One region of the Streptomyces sp. NPDC005963 genome, then DNA from elsewhere that is predicted to be linked to it. Evidence: riboswitches for the same ligand, from Rfam matches in the RefSeq annotation. Region 1 holds a riboswitch; the other holds the start of a gene.
The links. A riboswitch is a leader RNA that binds a small molecule or an ion and turns the genes downstream of it on or off. The one in region 1 is predicted to bind guanidine.
Positions count from the first base shown of each region.

Region 2: linked by a shared signal. The riboswitch ahead of ABZ348_RS26665 (multidrug efflux SMR transporter) and the one ahead of ABZ348_RS02365 (agmatinase family protein) in region 1 are both predicted to bind guanidine.

Region 1 covers NZ_JBEXVD010000001.1:561,528-570,595, forward strand. Annotated here, with positions in the region: gene ABZ348_RS02340 (BTAD domain-containing putative transcriptional regulator) at 1-1,710, shown strand, start outside; gene ABZ348_RS02345 (cupin domain-containing protein) at 1,820-2,155, shown strand; gene ABZ348_RS02350 (NAD(P)-binding domain-containing protein) at 2,456-3,364, opposite strand; gene ABZ348_RS02355 (MerR family transcriptional regulator) at 3,424-3,867, shown strand; gene ABZ348_RS02360 (RidA family protein) at 4,117-4,497, shown strand; gene ABZ348_RS02365 (agmatinase family protein) at 4,810-6,126, opposite strand; guanidine-III (ykkC-III) riboswitch at 6,138-6,204, opposite strand; gene ABZ348_RS02370 (hypothetical protein) at 6,697-8,427, shown strand; gene ABZ348_RS02375 (hypothetical protein) at 8,540-8,764, shown strand.
Region 2 covers NZ_JBEXVD010000024.1:48,128-57,195, forward strand. Annotated here, with positions in the region: gene ABZ348_RS26655 (cytochrome P450) at 1-691, opposite strand, end outside; gene ABZ348_RS26660 (amidase family protein) at 934-2,547, opposite strand; guanidine-III (ykkC-III) riboswitch at 2,776-2,840, shown strand; gene ABZ348_RS26665 (multidrug efflux SMR transporter) at 2,858-3,172, shown strand; gene ABZ348_RS26670 (multidrug efflux SMR transporter) at 3,172-3,537, shown strand; gene ABZ348_RS26675 (hypothetical protein) at 3,650-7,450, opposite strand; gene ABZ348_RS26680 (helix-turn-helix domain-containing protein) at 8,107-8,556, opposite strand; gene ABZ348_RS26685 (MFS transporter) at 8,813-9,068, shown strand, end outside.

The sequences.
Region 1 (9,068 bases):
CAGGCTGTTTCCGACAAACGCCTGCTGATGGTGCTGGACAACTGCGAGCACCTGATCGAACAGGTCGCCAAGCTGGCCGGACCCGTCCTGACGGCGGTGCCCGGCGGACATCTGCTGATCACCAGCCAGGAACCCCTCGACGTCCCCGGCGAAGTGGTCTGCCCGGTAACCCCGTTGGCGTTGCCGGAGCAGGGCGATCCGGCAACGGTTGCCCGGTCCAGCGCCGTCGCGTTGTTCGTGGAGCGGGCGGCAGCCGCGTCGCCCGGCTTCGTCCTCGACGCGGACAACGTGTCGGCCGTCGCCACCATCTGCCGCAGGTTGGACGGCATTCCGCTCGCACTGGAACTCGTGGCCTCCCGGCTGCGCACACTGAGCCCGGCCGAGCTCGCCGTCCGCCTGGACAGCCGGTTCCACACCCCCGAGTTCCGGGTGCGCGGGCTGCCAGCTCGCCAGCGGACCCTACGGGCCATGCTCGACTGGAGCTGGCAACTGCTCAGTGCGGACGAGCGGACCGTGCTGCGGCGGCTGGCCGTGCACGCAGACGGCTGCACCCTGTCGTCCGCCGAAGTCGTGTGCGCCGACGGGGACCTGTCAGCCGACCGGGTGCACGATCTGTTGGCTCGGCTGGTGGACCGTTCCCTGGTGGTCCGGGAGGCGGGCCGGTTCCGGCTGCTCGAATCGGTGGCCGCCTACTGCGCCGAACGGCTCGCGGAGGCGGACGAGACGGCAGTGGTCCGGACGAGGTTCGTGCGTTGCCACACTGAGCTGGCCGAACGGGAGGACGAACGGCTGCGCGGCCCAGGCCAGCGAAGCGGTCTGGGCCGCCTGGATGCGGAGACCGTGAATCTGCGCCACGCCCTCGACCTCGCGGTCGACGGGAACGACGCCGCACATGCGTTGCGGCTGGTGAACGCGCTGGCCTGGTACTGGTTCCTGCGTGGGCGGCTCACCGAGGCCCGCAGATCGCTGCGGGCCGCGTTGACCACCCGGGGCGGCAGCGCGGGCGCGCGTATCACGGCGCGTGCCTGGCTGACCGGGACGGAACTGCGCACGTCCCCGGCCGGAGCGACCCCGGTTTGGGCCGGTGAGGACCCGACGACCGGGCTCGGCGACCCGGCCCTGCGGGCCCGATTGCAGTGGTTCGTCGGCACCGGCCTGACCGCCCACGGTCACCGCCAGGAGGGTCTGCGTCTGGTGGAGGCGGCCCTGGTCGGCGCGAGGGCCGCCCGCCACCACTGGGGCGAGGCCGCAGCCCTGGTCGAACTCGCCGGACACGCCCCGTCTCGGGGCGGGACCCAAGCGGAGCTGGGCGCAGCGCTGTTCTACGAGGCGGGCGACCGCTGGGGGCAACTACGCGCCACCCGGGCCTTGGCGCTCGTCGCCGAACGCGACGGCGACCACGGGCGGACCGAACGGCTGCACCAGGAGGGCCTGCTGGCCGCCGAAGAACTCGGTCTGTGGACGGAGGTCGTCGAGGCGCTGACCTGGCTCGGCCGGACCGCCCTGGCCGCCGGCCAGACAGGGCGGGCGACGGAACTCTACGAGCGCGCGCTGTCAGTCTCGACCGAACGTGCCTACAGCCGGGGTGAGATCCGCGCGGAGACCGGTCTGGGGCTGGTCGCCCGACTTCGCGGCGACGAGGAGGCCGCTCGACGTCATCTGAACCGCGCGCTGGCAAAAAGTCGTTCGTTGGGCGTCGCCGGAGCCTGACCCATGACGCCGCCTCCTTCAATGGCGCGCGGTGCATGGCACGAAAGTACCCTCTGGTGTCATTGCAGTCTCTGTCCCGTTGCGACCCACGCACGGCACAGTTGCAGGCATGTACCCCGAGATCCTTGCCCAGGAGGGCTACACCTCCGCCTCCGTCGATGAATCCCCGGTCCGTGAGCTGTTCCCCGGCATACGGTTGCGTCCCCTATGGCAGGGACCGACCGGCGCGCACGCCAACCTGCTGGAGATGGAGGCGGGCACATCCTGGCCGCACCGCGATGTCCACGAGCCTGGCCCAGAGGAGGTGTACGTGGTTGCTGGCACCTTCAACGACGGAGCACGCGACTACCCCGCGGGCACGTTCCTGCACGCCCCGGCGGGGTCGTGGCACGTGCCCTCGACCACAACAGGCTGCACACTGTTCCTCTTCTACCCGGCGGGCTAGCAGTCCGTAGGCAAGACGGGAGGCGAGATGATCGCCCCGTAGATGTGTGCTTGGGTTGGTCGGTTCGGTTGCCTTCCTGTGGTGAGGGGCCGGAGATCGGCGGGCGTAGATGCGGTGGTTCGGTCACACTGCGCCCACTGTGACCGAACCACCGCATGCCCCAGCACTTCCACATCTCCTACCGGAAGGGCTGCACTCTGACGACTCCACGTGCAAACACCCCGAGGCGCAACGGCGTTGTTGACCCCTGCACCGGAGCCGACTGGAACGCCCCATCCACGCGTACCGCCTGGGCTGAGGTCACGGAGCCTGTGTCGCCTTCTTGAAGACCTCGAACACGGCCAGGTAGTTCTTGCCGCTGTAGCCCTCGGCGATCGCCTGCGCGGCGATCTCCTTCATCAGCCGCGGCTGGTCGGAGTGAATGCCCTGCTCCTCACAAGTGCGGGTGATGTGCTCCAGCGCGTTGAGGTTCATCTCCAGGGTGCCCATGTCACCGGGGTAGTTGCTGCTGTCAAGGTTGGGAACCTGCGCGGTGAGGGATGAGTCCACCACCGAGGGCATGAACCAGTTGAGTGCGAGATCGGCGAACGTGACGGCCGATACGTTCGCCGATCCGACCAACGCCACGGCGTGCAGGAAGCCGTTCATGGTCGCGTACATCATGTCCAGCAGTGCGGCGTTGTACAGCACCGCTAGGCCGGGGTCAGGGCCAAGGTACCGAGGGCCGCCCATGCTCGCCAAGGTCGTCCGGTGCTCGTCGAAGACGGCCTGCGCCCCGCTGTAGAGGAAGATGGAATCTGGGTGCCCGACGAGAGCCGGCGGTACCATGATCGCGCCGTCAAGATAGTCGACGCCCCGGTCGGCGGCCCAACTGACCGCAGTGTGAGCCTCCTTCGGAGTCCCGGAGTTGAGGTTCACCAGTACGCGGCCCTTCCAGGCGTCACCAGCGGAATCGGAGACCGTGTGCATGGTCTCGTAGTCCTTGAGGCACATGATCGTGACAGGACTCGCGGACACCGCCTCGGCGACGGTCCCCGCGCGGTGGGCCCCCTGGGCAACAAGGCCGTTGGCTCGCTCAGGAGTGCGGTTCCATACGGTCGTGGGGTGGCCGCGTTCCAGAAGTGTCCCGGCGAGGGCAACGCCCATCGGGCCGAGGCCGATGACGGTAACGGGCTGGGGCTGCGGGCTTGCTGATTGCTGGTTCGTCATGCGGAATAGACTGCTCTCTCACATCGATGTGAGAGTCAACTGAACGTGGTGATCGTCACATGCGCATGGGGGATTTCTCCCGACGGACCGGGGTCAGCCAGCGCCTGCTGCGCTACTACGAGGAACAGGGGCTGCTCAAGCCATTGCGGCAGCCGAGCGGATATCGCGAGTTCACGGAAGGAGACGTAGCCACCGTCCGGGGCATCCGTATGCTGCTCGGCGCGGGTCTCAGCACCGCCACGATCGCCGAACTGATGCCCTGCATGGTCGACGACGGGCAGACCCTCGCGCCGGCCTGTTCCGGCATGCTGCCCGACCTGAACCGCGAACGTGAACGCATCAACGAGGCGGTGGCGGGCCTGCTGGCCGCACGGGACGCGCTGGACGCCGTGATCGCCGCCACGGCGCCGGCCGGAGGTGATGATCCGGAAGCCTGCTACGCGGCCGGTGCCGCCAAGAGGCCCAGCGACGCTGTTGTGTTACCGCTCGGCACACACATCTGACCGCACCGGAACAGGCAACCCGCGTCCTGGAGCACATCACCCACACCTGTGAGGAACAGGGCATTCACTCATCGGCAGCGCAACTGACGGCGCTTCGCCAGCACCACCAGAAACAGATCCGGGTTGCCTTCATCCCCTGTTCGCAGCCGTTCACCGGTGTCGGTCCCGGCCCCTGCACACCATGGTCTCCGGGTCGTGGTTCGCACATGCGTGATCTGGGATCATGGGCCGATGGATCATGTTCGGCAGATGGTCAGTTCTGGCTCGCCACTCGAACCGCACATCGGTTTCTCCCGGGCGATCCGCAAGGGAGCCCACGTCGCAGTTGCTGGGACTGCTCCCATCGGGGACGACGGGAGGACCGTGGGGCTCGGGGACGTCTATGCCCAGACCGTCAGATGTCTAGACATCGCAGACGCTGCGCTGAAGGCAACGGGGGCGTCACTGGAGGACGTCGTGCGAACCCGCGTCATGCTCACCGATGTGACTCGTTGGAAGGAAGCCGCGCAAGCGCACGGGGAGCGGTTCGCGACCGTCCGTCCGGCCTGCACCTTCGTTGAGGTCTCACGCTTCATCGATCCCGAATGGCTCGTTGAAGTGGAGCTCGACGCCATCCTCGACCAGCCCTGATGCGACGGCGCTGCGCGGGCCGGGAGATGGGGCCGGCGTGCCGTGTCGGGGTAAGTCCGCAGGGGCGGACCGGGATCATGGTCATCGACATGAACACGCGTGCCCTCAGCCTTTGCTGTGGACACGCGTGTCACCGGACCGGACCACGCCCGTCAGCCCGCGAACAGAAGCCGAGCCGGGCCACAGATTCACGGCAGGAAAAACCGTCCCTCACCTCACGATGAGAGCGTTGCGAACGGGCTACGCCGTTCGATCCTCACCGCACTCTGGCGGCTGCAGCGCCAACGGCGCCAGGCTTGGTCGGTCCATCGGTCAGGCCTCCGGCGGCGCTGGAGAGGTGCCTTCTGGCGACGCGGCTCTCGGGCCCCAGGCATGTCGGTCCATCTGAGCGGCCTTCTTGCCGAGGTGACCTTCCCTGGTCAGGACGGCGAGAGAGTCCAGGATCACGCGTGAACTAAGCAGCGCCGTCTGTTCCGCCCAGTCGTACGGAGGAGCGCATTCGACGACTTCGAGGCCGGCGAGGCCGGGCGCCGAGATCATTCTGATGAGGTTCAGTGCTTCCCTCGGCAGCAGACCACCTGGTTCCGGCCAGCCGGTGCCGGGCACGAATCCCGCGTCGATGACGTCGATATCGAAGGAAAGGTAGACCGCTTTGGCGCCCTTCCACGCCATCTCCAGCGCGATTTCCGCGACCTTTTCGATACCGACGCGCTCGACATCGCCCACCGTGATGATGGTGGTGCCCCGCTCACGCCCGACCTTGACTCCGGCTCGTGGTGATTGCCAGCCGCCGATTCCAATCTGAACGAGGTTGGTCGCGGGAGCATTCTTGATGTTCGTCGCATGGAACCAGGGCGTGGTGTGCATGCGCTCGTCCAGGTCGGTCTCCTGGGTGTCCACATGCCGATCGAAGTGAATGATGCCGATGTTTCCGTCGACGTACGGCGCCATTCCTCGGATCGTCGGGTATCCGATGGAGTGGTCACCACCCAGGATGACCGGGAAGACACCGCGCTGGTAAACATGCGCCATCGCCTGACTGATCTGGTCGAATGACTTCTCCAGATTCCCCGGGATGGTGAACACATCCCCGATGTCGACGATGTTCAACTGCTCGCGCAGATCGACACCCAGTTCAAAGCAGTAGGTGCCGAACAGGTTCGTCGACCGTCGAATTCCCTGCGGTCCGAATCGAGCTCCGGGCCGGTACGTGGCACCTGAGTCGAGCGGCGCACCGAACACGGCGACCTCGGCGTCCTCGACCTGGTTCACGTCCTCCAGGAAGGGAGTCTTGAGGAAAGTCCCCCGCTCACCGGCGAAGTGCGGTAGTTCACCGCGGGAGAACGTGGGAATCGTCTTGTCGACGAGCGTCGGCGATCCGGCCAGTCCGAACGCCAACCCTCGCTCGATTTCCTCGTCGTGACGGAAGAGCGAAATCCGGTGCTCGGCCTCCTGCGCCCACTTGCCTTCCTTCATGGCGAAGGCATCACTGTGCGAGTGGCTGTGCTGGTGCGATTGCGAATGACCAGGGCCGGTGTTACGCGGCTCTTGCTGGCTTGCACCGCCGGGGTCGTTCCCCGATGATGCCGTGTTGCTTTCTTGCTCACTGGGCTCGGGCGTTTTCGGCATTTCAGCCTCCAACGAGGCCGTCTTTACGCGGAACCGGTACGGCCACCCTCGTCGGCGGGCGCTCTTGTAGCGCCTCTCTGGCACCTTAGCACCGGAGCCCGAGCAGTTCACCAAGAACCCGGTGCATACGACATGTAGATCGCGACGGAAACAGCGACACTGGTCGCCCCAGGGTTTCAGCGAGGACGACGGAGGCGTGGACTGAACGCACGCATCGGGTGACGGCGGGGCCCATCAGTGGCCGGGGTGGCCGGAAATCGCAAGCGTGGACGTACGCGGCAATCCCGCTCTGCCGACACGGCGTGGACGTGATGCGCATGTTTAATGCGCCCCGTGTCCATGGAGGCGACCTGAGAGCTCCTGAAATTCCCGGTGTCCGTTTCGTGGACAGGCCCTGACCTGCCAGAAATCCGTCACGATGGTGGAAGGGAGCAGTAGACCGGGCCGCTGGAGACGCTCTGCGGAACACTCCAGCACAGGACGATCATGCTGCGCCCACACGACTTGTCGTCGAACGCGTCGAAAGGGCGGGGGACGGCCCCGCCCGGACGTAGGGAGAGGCGGGAAGCGATGGCGACCGACGACTGGGATCTTGTCCAGAGATATCGCGCTGGGGACCACGAGGCAGCCAGGCAGCTCATGGGCCGACACTGGCAACAGCTGATCCTGCTGACCTTGTTGAAGCTGGGCGGCAATTGGCACGACGCCGAGGACGCAGCCGCCGAGGCCTTCACCGCTCTGGCGGACGACCGCGGTGTCAAGCCGATCCGCAGCGTAGGCCCCTGGTTGAGGCGCGTCGCCCTCAACAAAGCGGCAGACAAGGCGCGGAGCAAGACGCCGCAGCCGATGGGCGAGCCGGATGAGCCGCCAGCCGACCTTCCTGCGGGAGCCGAGCAGGTGGACGGACGACTGACCACCAGGGACATCCTGCAAGCCCTCGACGCGCAGGAACGACGCGTCATGGCGGTGGCCCTCGACGGCGAGACCGCGGGATGGCCGCGCCTCCATCAGGCGCAAGCACTGGACATGGAGCTGTACAAGGACTACAAACCAGCACTGCGCCAAGCTCGACGACAGACGAAAGAAGCCCTGCTCCTACTGCACATGCTGCACCCGGAGAACAAGCCGTGTCAGGGGTTACTGGAGAGGTGCGGTGTCACTCCCGGCCAGGCAAGCAGTGGTCCACAGCTGACCCCTGAGGGCCGGAGAGCCGGGATGGAGCACATTGGGGCATGTACTGACTGCCCGGCGAAGCGGAAGAAGGTGAAGGACCGTCACTGGGTACCCGGCGTGGTGTTCGCCCCGTCGCCGGAACTGTACGACCGGGTGCGCAACATCTGCGACGCACGGCACCTGGAGAGCAGGTCGGGAAAGAACAGGGCACAGCGGAATCCAGGCACCAGAGCCCAGGGGACCCGTACCGGTAGCCGCCCGATGAAGACCCGCCCCGGCACCCAGGTCGACCGTTGGGATGCGTCCCCGCTCGGCACCCGATCTGTACGGCGGCTGGTCAAGGGCGTTGGTGCGGGCGTCCTTGCCGCGCTCCTCGCGATTGCCATCGTGGACAAGGGCAGAGTGGACATCAGCCTGCCGGAGATGGAGATCCTTCCCGGGGTGAAGGCCTCCGCCAGTCCCGGCGGCACGGACGAGGTCCGGACGAACACCGGCAACGTGCCCACCGGCGAAGGGAACACGGTCGACGGGCACAACGAGCACGAGAAGAACGACGAGAACAGCAAGAACAGCGAGAACAACAACACAGCCAACGGCGGCACAAACAACGGAAACACTGACAACAACAGCACCGGCAAAAGCAGCACCGGTGGCAGCACAAACAAAGGGAACACCAACAACGGCAGCACCGGCGGCGTCAGCCTCGAAGGCGGTGGAGTCGTCGCCTCACCGGAGGACACCACCGACCCCAGCGTCTCCCTCGCTGGCATCAGCACCAGCGCGGTCGGGCAGGAGGTGGTGGGCACCGGGGGTTCGGTCATGCAGACATGCGGCCCGGACGGAACACCCACCACCTACAGCGTGTGGGTAGCCGCATCTGACCCCTCGGGTCTCCAATTCGTGATCCTGTACATCCAGCACCCCACCGACACCTGGACGTACGAATCCAGTACGGGCGTCGCCGACGGCGACGTCGTCCGGTTCGACATCCCGGCCTACCGGACGACCCCGAAGGTTCAAGGCACGGTGCAGTTGCAGCTCTTCGCCATGGCGAAGGACACGAAGGGGAACCACACCGACCTCGATCTCGGGACCCTGCCGCTGTATGAGTGCGGCGAACCCGGCTGACCTCACAGCTACGCGGCCCCTGCGACCCCGCTGTCCCCACGACCGACGACCGACGACGCGCGCCTGATCACACGGTTCACAGCCAACCGGTCACATCACCTAGGAGCAGCACATGAGTTCCGTCCCCTCCCCCATGCCTCCGGCCCCGTCCGAGCACTCCCAGCCCGGCCCGTTCCTGACGATGCACACCGCCCTCATCCTCCTGACGGCCTTGGTCATCGGCCTGATCGTCGGTGGACTCACCTTCCTTGGCGGCACCCCGGCTCCCGGCGCGATCCTCGCGGGCCTGCTCAGTGCCGGAATCAGCGTGCCGGCTCTGCACCGTCTCATCGGCTGACACCGCCCCATGTCCCGGAGAGCCCGGCCGCAGGAGACCGACGTACGACTCGGAGCCGGATGGTCTGAGAGAGGAGGACCGGATCTTCTTGACTCACCGGGGATATGTACCTGTATGACGCCATCAAACTGACAACAGCCGTCAGGGAACGGCCCACCGCACAGGCGTGGCGGGTGCCGAGTCGAAGGGTGTGGACGGACCCGGGGATCGTGGCCTTCCGGCCTGGCACAGCAGACGGCGTTGGCCGGGGTCGACGAGATCGCGGCCAGGCCGGACCTGACGAGTCCCGCCTGATCCCTGATGG
Region 2 (9,068 bases), on a different contig from region 1:
CGGAGATGAGGTCGTCGCCGGGGCGGGTGGCATGCAGTTCGACGAGGGCGTGGGCGTCTTTGACCATTCCGGCGAGGGCGTCGCCGAGTTCGTCACCGCAGACGCCGGCGGTCAGCGTGGCGCTCCGCGCCCGCCAACGCTCGCGGTCGGCTTCGGGAACGGCGATGAGCTCGCAGATGACGGTGATGGGCAGCGGCCGGGCGAAGTGCTCGATCAGGTCGACGACGCCGTCCTCGGCGTGGTCCGGCAGACGGTCGAGCAGTTGGGTGGCGACGGCTCTGATCCTGGGACGCAGGGCGGCCACGCGGCGCGGGGAGAACGCGGCAGTGACGAGGCCGCGCAGACGGCGGTGGTCGGGGCCGTCCGAGTCGAAGATTCCGGCGCGCAGGTACTTCTCGTGCTCCGCGTACATGCCGCGGGCCTGCCAGGTCTGTTCGGTGCGGTGGGCGACCGGATCGCCGGGGACGGTGGTGGCGTCGATGGTGAAGTGGGGGTCGCTCATGATCGTGCGGATCTCGTCGTGTCGGGTGGCCACCCACATGGGGTCCACACCCGGGACACGGCCCCGCACCATCTGCTCGTGCTCACCGGCGTGCGCGTAGGCGGAGAACGGATCACGGATCAACTCTTGGTCCGCCAGGTCCAACGGTTCGCTTTCGGCCTGGGTGGTGCCCGGTTCCTGAACAGTCATGATCGGAACACTCCAAACAGGTGGCTGCCTCGATGACGGCAGCATCGCAGCGGCTCCTGCCCCACCGCCGACCGCCCGGGCCAATCCACCTAAACGAGGGTATGTGCCGCAAGCGTCGCCACCGCTGGTCGAGAGCCGGACACGGGCTCGGCATCGAGCGCTTGCACGACCGTGGGCTGATGATCTTCCAGGCGGCCAGAAACGTATGGGGCAGGAGGTCGCTGGTTGGTCCGGAACGAGCCCTAGTCGGTAGCGCCGGCAGGCGTGACCGAGCGCAAGTACCGCGGTGCACGCCAGGCGTCCAGCCGCCGTTCCACCGCCGCTCCCAGTGACAGCAGTTCGGCATCCTGGCGGTCACCGGCCATCAGGAGCAGGCCGACCGGCAGTTCGCCGACGAACCCGGCGGGCACGGACAACGAGGGGTAGCCGGCAACTGCGGCCGGGGTGGAGGAGGGGATCACATCGTTGTCGCCCCGCGCGCAGTCGGTGGTCCAGGCAGGCGGGTTCGCCGGGGCCGCGATGGCGTCCAGGTCGTGGGCGGCCATGGTCTCGTCGATGGACCGCCGGGACAGGTCTTTCAGCTCGGCGCGCATGGCGCGGTAGCCCGGATCCGTGGTCGGTGGTGCGGCCAGGGCCAGTTCGAACAGTTCCTGGCCGGCGAAGCAGGTGTGTTCGGCCGGGTGCGTGCGGTTGAACTCGATCAGCCCGGCGAGGTCGCGAGGGCCCGTGCGCGAGGACAGATAGCTGTCGATGTCCCTGCGGAACTCGCTCAGGAGTGCCGGGAACTCCAGTTCGGCGAGCCTGCTCTGGTAGGGCGGTGTCACCTCGACGATCCGGGCCCCGGCAGCACGCAGTCGTGCCGCGGTCCGGGTCATCAGGGTGTCCACGTCGGCGCCGAGCGAGGGGAGCCGCCACAGGCCGATCCGCTTGCCGCTCAGCCCACCGGGGCGCGTGATCGCCTCCGTACGGCCGAAGGCACTCTCGGCTCCCGCGGCGTGATGACCGCTGAGCACCGCGAGGGTGATCGCCGCGTCGGTGACGTTGCGTGCCATCGGGCCAGCCGTGTCCTGCTCGGCGGAGATCGGGACGACTCCGGACTGGCTGACCAGGCCGAGGCTGGGCTTGTGGCCGACGACCCCGTTCATCCCGGCCGGACACACGATGGAGCCGTCCGTCTCGGTGCCGATCGCCACCTGCGCCAACGATGCGGCGAGCGCCGCGGCCGAACCGGAGGACGATCCACACGGATTGCGGTCCAGGACGTACGGGTTGTGTGTCTGCCCGCCCACCGCTGACCAGCCGGACGTCGGCTTCGCCGCGCGGAAGTTCGCCCATTCGGACATGTTGGCCTTGCCGAGGATCACCGCGCCCGCCGCCCGCAGAGTCTCAACCAGTTTCGCGTCCGTGTCCGGAGGGCTTCCGGCCAGCGCCAGCGACCCGGCCGTCGTCGGCATGTCGAAGGTGTTCACATTGTCCTTCAGGAGGACGGGGATGCCGTCGAGCGGGCCGCGGACCGATCCGAGACGATGCCTCGCATCGCTGGCCGCGGCCTGGCTCAGGGCAGTCGGGCTGATGTGCAGCACCGCGTTGATCTTCGGGTCGATGGCATCGATCCGCTGAAGGTACGCCCGGGTCAGATCCGACGAGGTCAGGGACCCGCGCTTCATGCGCGCCTGTAATTCGGGGATGGTCACCGTGTCCAGGTCCACTCCGCGCAGGAGTGCCGATCCGGCGGGGGATGCGGAAGCACGGGCACTCGGTTCGGCGGCCATCGCACGCTGCCCCGGTACGCCTGTCGCCAGCAGGGGCGCCAAGGCCAGGGCCGCGGTCAGTGCGGCAAAGCTTCTCTTGTTCATGGGAAGAGCCCACTGGAGGAGCCCATGGGGTGCAAGACACTTCTCCGCCTCTTCTCACAGTGGGAAGCGCCCGTCGTCCGAAGCCTGACCACGTCCCCGCCGTGCCGAATGCGCACCTGCGTCGGCCCTGGCCGTCGGCGTGGCGGTCGCGGGGAGCATGGTGACCAAGGGCATGTGTCCACCAGTCGCACGGACGGCGAGAACACGACTCCGCTGTGCTATACAAGTACTGAGGCCTCGCTCAGGCCTGCGGACGACGGATCAGTACCCGCTCAGCGACAAGACTGGCCATTGGGAGGTCAGTTCCGCCATGGCGTGGTTCATTCTCGTCGTATCAGGAGTGCTGGAGGCCGTCTGGGCCACTGCACTGTCAGCATCCAAGAACTTCAAGCGCCCCATCCCCACGGTCGTCTTCGGGGTTGCCCTCGCAGCGAGCATGACGGGGCTGGCCTTCGCCATGAAGAGCCTGCCCACGGGTACAGCGTACGCAGTCTGGGTCGGCATCGGGGCGGTGCTCACCGCCGTCTGGGCCATGGTGACCGGCAAGGAGCGCGCCACCACCGCGCGCGTGCTCCTGCTGCTGGGTCTCGTCGGTTGTGTTGTCGGACTGAAGGCGGTCAGCTGATGCCTTGGGCGATTCTTCTCATCAGTGCCGTGTTCGAGGCCGTCTGGGCCACGGCCCTCGGTCTCTCCGACGGGCTGAGCAAGACCGGTCCCACCATCGTCTTCTTCGTCGGGCTGGCGCTCAGCATGGCAGGTCTGGGCTACGCGATGATCCGGATCCCGATCAGTGTGGCCTACTCGGTCTGGATCGGCGTCGGGGCGGCCCTGACGGTCCTCTACGCCATGCTCACGGGCGAGGAACCCGCCTCCGTGCTGAAGGGCGTGTTCCTCGGCGGGATCATCCTCTGTGTCATCGGCCTGAAGTTCGTCAAGACCAAGCCGGGGTCGAAGGCCGAGCAGCAGTTGCCGGAGACGTCGAGCCCGTAGTGGTCCCTGTGGTCCACGGTGCCGGTCGGCCGGCGATTCAGCGCCGGCCTGCCACACGGGCAAGCGGTCGCCCTGACTCCCACGCGTCAGGGCGGCACGCCGGATGCGCCTCCTAGGAGGAAGGCTTTGCGCAGGTGGGACGGTAGGAAACGGTCTTGACGCGGGATTTCCAGTCGGTTTCGGACAGGCCGGTGGAGACCCTCGCGCACACGCGGTCGATCAGGCTGGCCGGGTCCAGCCGGTAGGTCCGTGGCGGCACCTGCCCGTACGTGGCGTGAAGGGTGCGTGAGTCGGGACTGAAGGAGAGGGCGGAGACGGTACTGCCGGCGGTGGGCAGGGACGTGCCGAGCCTCTGCAGCGAGGTGACGTCCCACAGTTGCACCGCGCCTTCGGCACCGGCGGCCAGTATGCGGTTGTCCGGTGAGAAGGCCAGCACCTCGGCAGCGTCGGACGGCTCGGCGGAATCGGCCGGGAACTCAGCCAACCGCTCTTGGAGGGCAGAGTCCCACAGGGCGACCCTGCCGAATCGGTTGGCCGTCACGAGATGCTTGCCATCCGGGCTGTAGGCGAGGGCATCCACCCTTTCATGCGCCAAGGACGTCGAGGTCACCCGGCCGGACTCCACTTCAAGCAGGTTTCCGCTCGCCGCCAGGACCGCACCGTCACCAGGCCGGGGGGCCAACGCACCCCACAGCCCCGGAACCGTGCGGATCAGGGTTCTGGTACGGAGATCCCAATGGTCTGCCGGAAGGAACGCCCAGCGGGAAGCGAGCAGGGACGTGCCGTCCGGACCGAAGGCGATGTCGACCAGGTGATTCTGAAAGCCGGTGGCCGGAACGGTCTTGCGGATGACGGCCGTGGTTCGACGGGTGCGGACATCGACGACGACCAGGGTCTCCTGGAGAGTGCTCCGCCCCGTCTGGGTCTGCCAACCGAAGGCTGCGGACTTCCCGTCCGCACTCAACGCCACGACCACCGGGCACTCTTGGTTCGGTGATGCCACGGGTGGGGTGCAGTAGCGCGAGAACTCGGTCGCTCGGCCGTCATTGCTGAGGGTGAACCGCAGTCGGCCCGCACCCTGGGGAACCCGGACCCCGGCCAGGGCGCGGTTACCCGGGCCGGGGGCGGCCACGACTCGCACGTCAGACCAGTCGGATGTCACCGCCCCGTCGATGGTGAGGGAGTAGACCGTCCTCCCCATCAGATAGCGAATCTGCCGCTGCTCGACATCGATGACCAGATGCTCCGGATCGTCGTCCAGTACGGCGTACCGGAAGGCAGGGGGTCCCCCGTCCTTGGATATGCGCAGCAGCTGAATCGAACCCTTGCCCTGTGTCGCCAGATAGCGGCCGTCCGAGCTGTGAGCGATGCTGCGGCCTGTGGTGTCGATGGTGTCGGTCAGTTGCCGTCCCGAAGCGACGTCCCACACCCGCACACCGTCGATGCCCTCCTGAGCGAGGCGCTCGCTCCCTTTGGTGAAGCGGAGCGAGAGGTAACACGTCGGCACCGGGTCTCCGGGAACCACGGGTCCATTGGCCCGGGGCGCCCAGGGTGTGTGCAGCAGGCGACGGCTGGCCACATCCCACAACCGCACCTGGCGGCCCGGCTCACAGACGGCGATCAGACGGTCATCTGCACTGACTGCGGTCATTCCTCCGGATGACATCGTGGCCGCCGGCGATGCGAGCTGCCAGAGCACCCGTCCGGTCGCGACCTCCCTCAGCTGCACGGTCTCCCTGAAAGGGCGTACGTCGGTGAAAGGGCTGACGACGATGGTCCGTCCGCTGGGTCCGAACTCCGCCTTCCCCTCGGGCACGGTCCAGTCCGACAGCCGGCCCGTCCGGATGTCCCACAACACCGTTCGACCGCCCCGTCGCAAAGCGAGCAGGTGCCCATCGGGGCTCATTGCGGAGATGTGTTGGGCGTCGGCGCCGAGGCCCGGGAACGTACCGATGCGGCGGTGCGTGGTGATGTTCCAGCGGACGACCTCCCGGCTGCCGAGCCTGAGCAGGAATCGGCCGTCGGCCGTGAGGCGGAACTGAACGTGAGGGTCGGCCACTCGGGGGGCGGGGGCGATGAAACGGTCTGCTTCCTTCTGGGTGGCGGCGGACATCAACGCCGCGCGGGTCTCCGGCAGGTCCGAAATCCTGTGGGCCGTGAGACCGAGTCGCATGGCCGTCACGGGATCGCTTCGACGCATGTTCTCGGCGAGTGTGGCGATCCGCCGGGCCTCGTCCCGCACCTTCTCCCGGTCTCGGGCCCGGTCCTGTTCCCAGGCGATCCCGCCGATGAGCAGGGCCAACGCGGCGATCAGGGTCAGTACGGTCCGCAAACGCCGCAGCCGACGGACAGCCCGGATGGCCGTTTGCTGCTCCTGGCCACGGGCGGCGCTGCCGGCAGTGAGGAAGGCCCTTTCGACGGGGGTGAGGTGGTCGATGTCGAGGTGTTCCTCCGCCTGGGTCAGACGGGTGCCCCGGTAGAGAGCGCCAGGATCGCGCTCCAGGGAGTGCCAGGTGTGGGCGGCCTCGGTGAGGGCCCGGTGGATGCGAAGCCGTTCCCGGGCTTCGTCGATCCACCCCCGAAGACGGGGCCAGGCCGCGAGGAGCGCCTCATGGGTGAGTTCGAGGCTCTGATCGTCGAGGGTGATGAGACGGGCACGGGCCAGGGCCTCGACAAGGACGTTGCTGTCACCGGTGGTGAAGGCGTCGAGTTCGCTGCGGGTGAGAGGTCTTCGGGTGTCCGGGGTGTCGTCGTGACCGGGGGCGACCAGGCGGAGCAGGAGTTGTCTCAGGGCGCTCTGTTGGGAGGCGGTGAGGCGGGTGTAGAGGAGTTCGGCGGTGGCAGCGACGGCCCCGTCGAGGCCACCAGCCTCCTCGTAGCCACTGGTGGTGAGGATGCGCCCGGTGCGGCGGTGCCAGGTTTCCAACAGTGCGTGGGAGAGCAGGGGCAGCGCGCCCGTGCGGCCGTTGACGGTGTCGGCGAGGCGAGCGGTCAACTCGCGTTCCACGATGAGTCCGGCCGCGGCGGCGGGTTTGACGATGGCATCGCGGAGTTCGGGCAGGGTCATGGGCGGTACGGGAAGATGAGCGTCGCGCAGGGCCTCGGCGAGGGCGGGGTGTTCGACACAGTGACGGTAGAAGTCCGCACGGGCCGCACACACCACCCGAAGACGGTTCGCGGGATCATCGGCTGCCAAGACCATCCGTAGGAACGCCTCGCGCTCCTCGGGGTCTTGACAGAGCGTGAAGACCTCCTCGAACTGGTCGACGATCACCAAGGTGTCCCCGCTCGGCCCATCACCCTGCGCGGAGCGGGCGTCGGTGAAGAGATGGCGGTGGGTACGGTTGGGAGAGACACCGGGGGTGAGTATGCGAATCCCCGCGAGTGCGGGAGTCGACTCCGTTGTGTTGTCCGGGTCGGGTGTGTCGGGTCGGCGGAGGGCCGGTACCACCGCTGCCCGCAGCAGTGAGGTCTTTCCGCTGCCGGATGGACCGAACACCATCGCAAAACGTCGCCGCGCCATGAGGTCGAGGACATCCGCGGTGATCCGCTCACGACCGAAGAACAGACCGCTGTCGGCGGTTTCGTAACGCGCCAGACCTCGGTAGGGGGAGGTCTCTTCCCTGCGTGTCACAACGGCATCCCGCACCGCCACCCCGGCCGCCAGCCAGCGAGCCTCCCAGTCTCCCACGTCACCACCACACGCCCGTACATAGGCGAGCGTCACCTTCAAGCTGGGTAACTCCCGGCCGGACGCCGCCAGCGACAGGGTCGTCACCGAGAATCCCGCCTGTCGCGACAACTCCCGATAGGTCGGCTGACCGGCCTCCCTCCTCAGTCTCCGTAACGCATGGGCAAACTCCTGCACCGGACCCGCCTGCGGATCCACCGGTAGTTCACGACGCCCCGCCACCCAGCACTCCCCCGCGCGACTCTGCTCATGTGCATGGCCGCCCGACACAGTACGTGACATCCGTCCCGGTGGCAGAAGAGGCCCGCGTGGGCCGTGGCCCGATCCGAACCGGGCGGCACTCCGGTGGTGGCCCGCCCGTACAGCATGAGTTGCTGGCGCGATCATCGCGCGGTGATAGGCCGAAGGCGTCGTGGCCGTCACGGGTGAGAGCCGCACGGGAGACGAAGCCCCACCGAGGTGCGATCTCACGGATGGAGGTACCCAACAGGAGGGGGCTGGTGAGCACGTTGCACAACGGAAGACCCCGATCTCCGCAGGGAGACCGGGGTCTTGATCGAGCGCTGGGCAGGCCTTGCACCTGCATTTCCCCGCGGGAAGCGGGACGTCTTTCCTTGGACCACCAACGCGAGTCCCCCAGCCGGATTCCCGGCCGCGAGCACAAGATCAATATACCCCAGGGATCACACCGCCACGAACCACGGCCCACCGAACTTCCCCGCTGCGCCCCGAGTGGAGCAACACCGCTCCGGGTGCGTCGGCCCATAGCGCCGATCGCGCCATGAGATCCGCGGCAAAGCCCTGCGTGTCCGACGCCGAACGACGAGGGCGCAGCGGATCAGGGCGGCGCGCGACCGTGGGCTTCCGGTCGGGGCGAGCTACGCGCCGCTTCCCGTGTCGTGTGCCGCTTCACGGGTCAATCGGGCGTCGTAAGCGGCCCGAGCCCCGGCGATTTCGTTCTGGTGCTCCTCGGTCCAGGTGACCAGGGACCGGATCGTGGCGTGGAGGGTGCAGCCGAGCGGGGTGAGCGCGTACTCCACTCGGGGTGGGACGACGGGGTGCACCGTACGGCTGACCAATCCGTCGCGCTCCAACTGGCGCAGGGTCACCGTCAGCATCCGTTGGCTGATGCCGTCGATCTCCCGGCGGAGTTCCGTGAAACGTAGGACGCGGCTGTCGAGCAGGGCGATCACCAGCAGGGACCACTTGTCGGCGATCCGGTCCAGGATCTGGCGGACCTCGCAGTCCTCGCGGGTGTCCCACTGGAACGGGTCGGGGTCTCCGCTGTCGTCGAAGTCGGTAACCGCGCGGTGACTTGGTGACTTCAAAGTGCCTCCTTCCGTGGCGCTCCATCGTCCCGCAGGATCGAAGTGGTTACAAGAAGGAACTGGCCATCCATCAGGTAACCGTTTCCCCGTGTCCGACACCCTTCGCGGAGCCGTCTCCATGCCCGTCAACCTGCCGCCCTCACCCTCCGAAGCCCTCTCGTCGCCTTCCGCGCACACCGTGCCCGTCACCACCCGATCGGTATCTACTGGACAGCAGCCCGCCGCGGGAGGGGGCGCTCCGCCTCCTCCCGCGAGGATGTCCGCGCGCGCCTGGGCCCTGCTCCTGGTGCTCTGCGGGGCGATCTTCCTGGAGGGGATCGACATCGCCATGCTCGCGGTGGCGATTCCGACGATCCGGGCCGAGCTGGGGCTCTCCACGGGTACCGCGGCCTGGGTGATCAGCGGATACGTGCTGGGCTACGCAGGGTTCACCCTGCTCGGCGGGCGGGCCGCCGATCTCCTCGGTCGCCGGCGAATGTTCCTGAGCGGACTCGTCGTCTTCATCGCCTTCT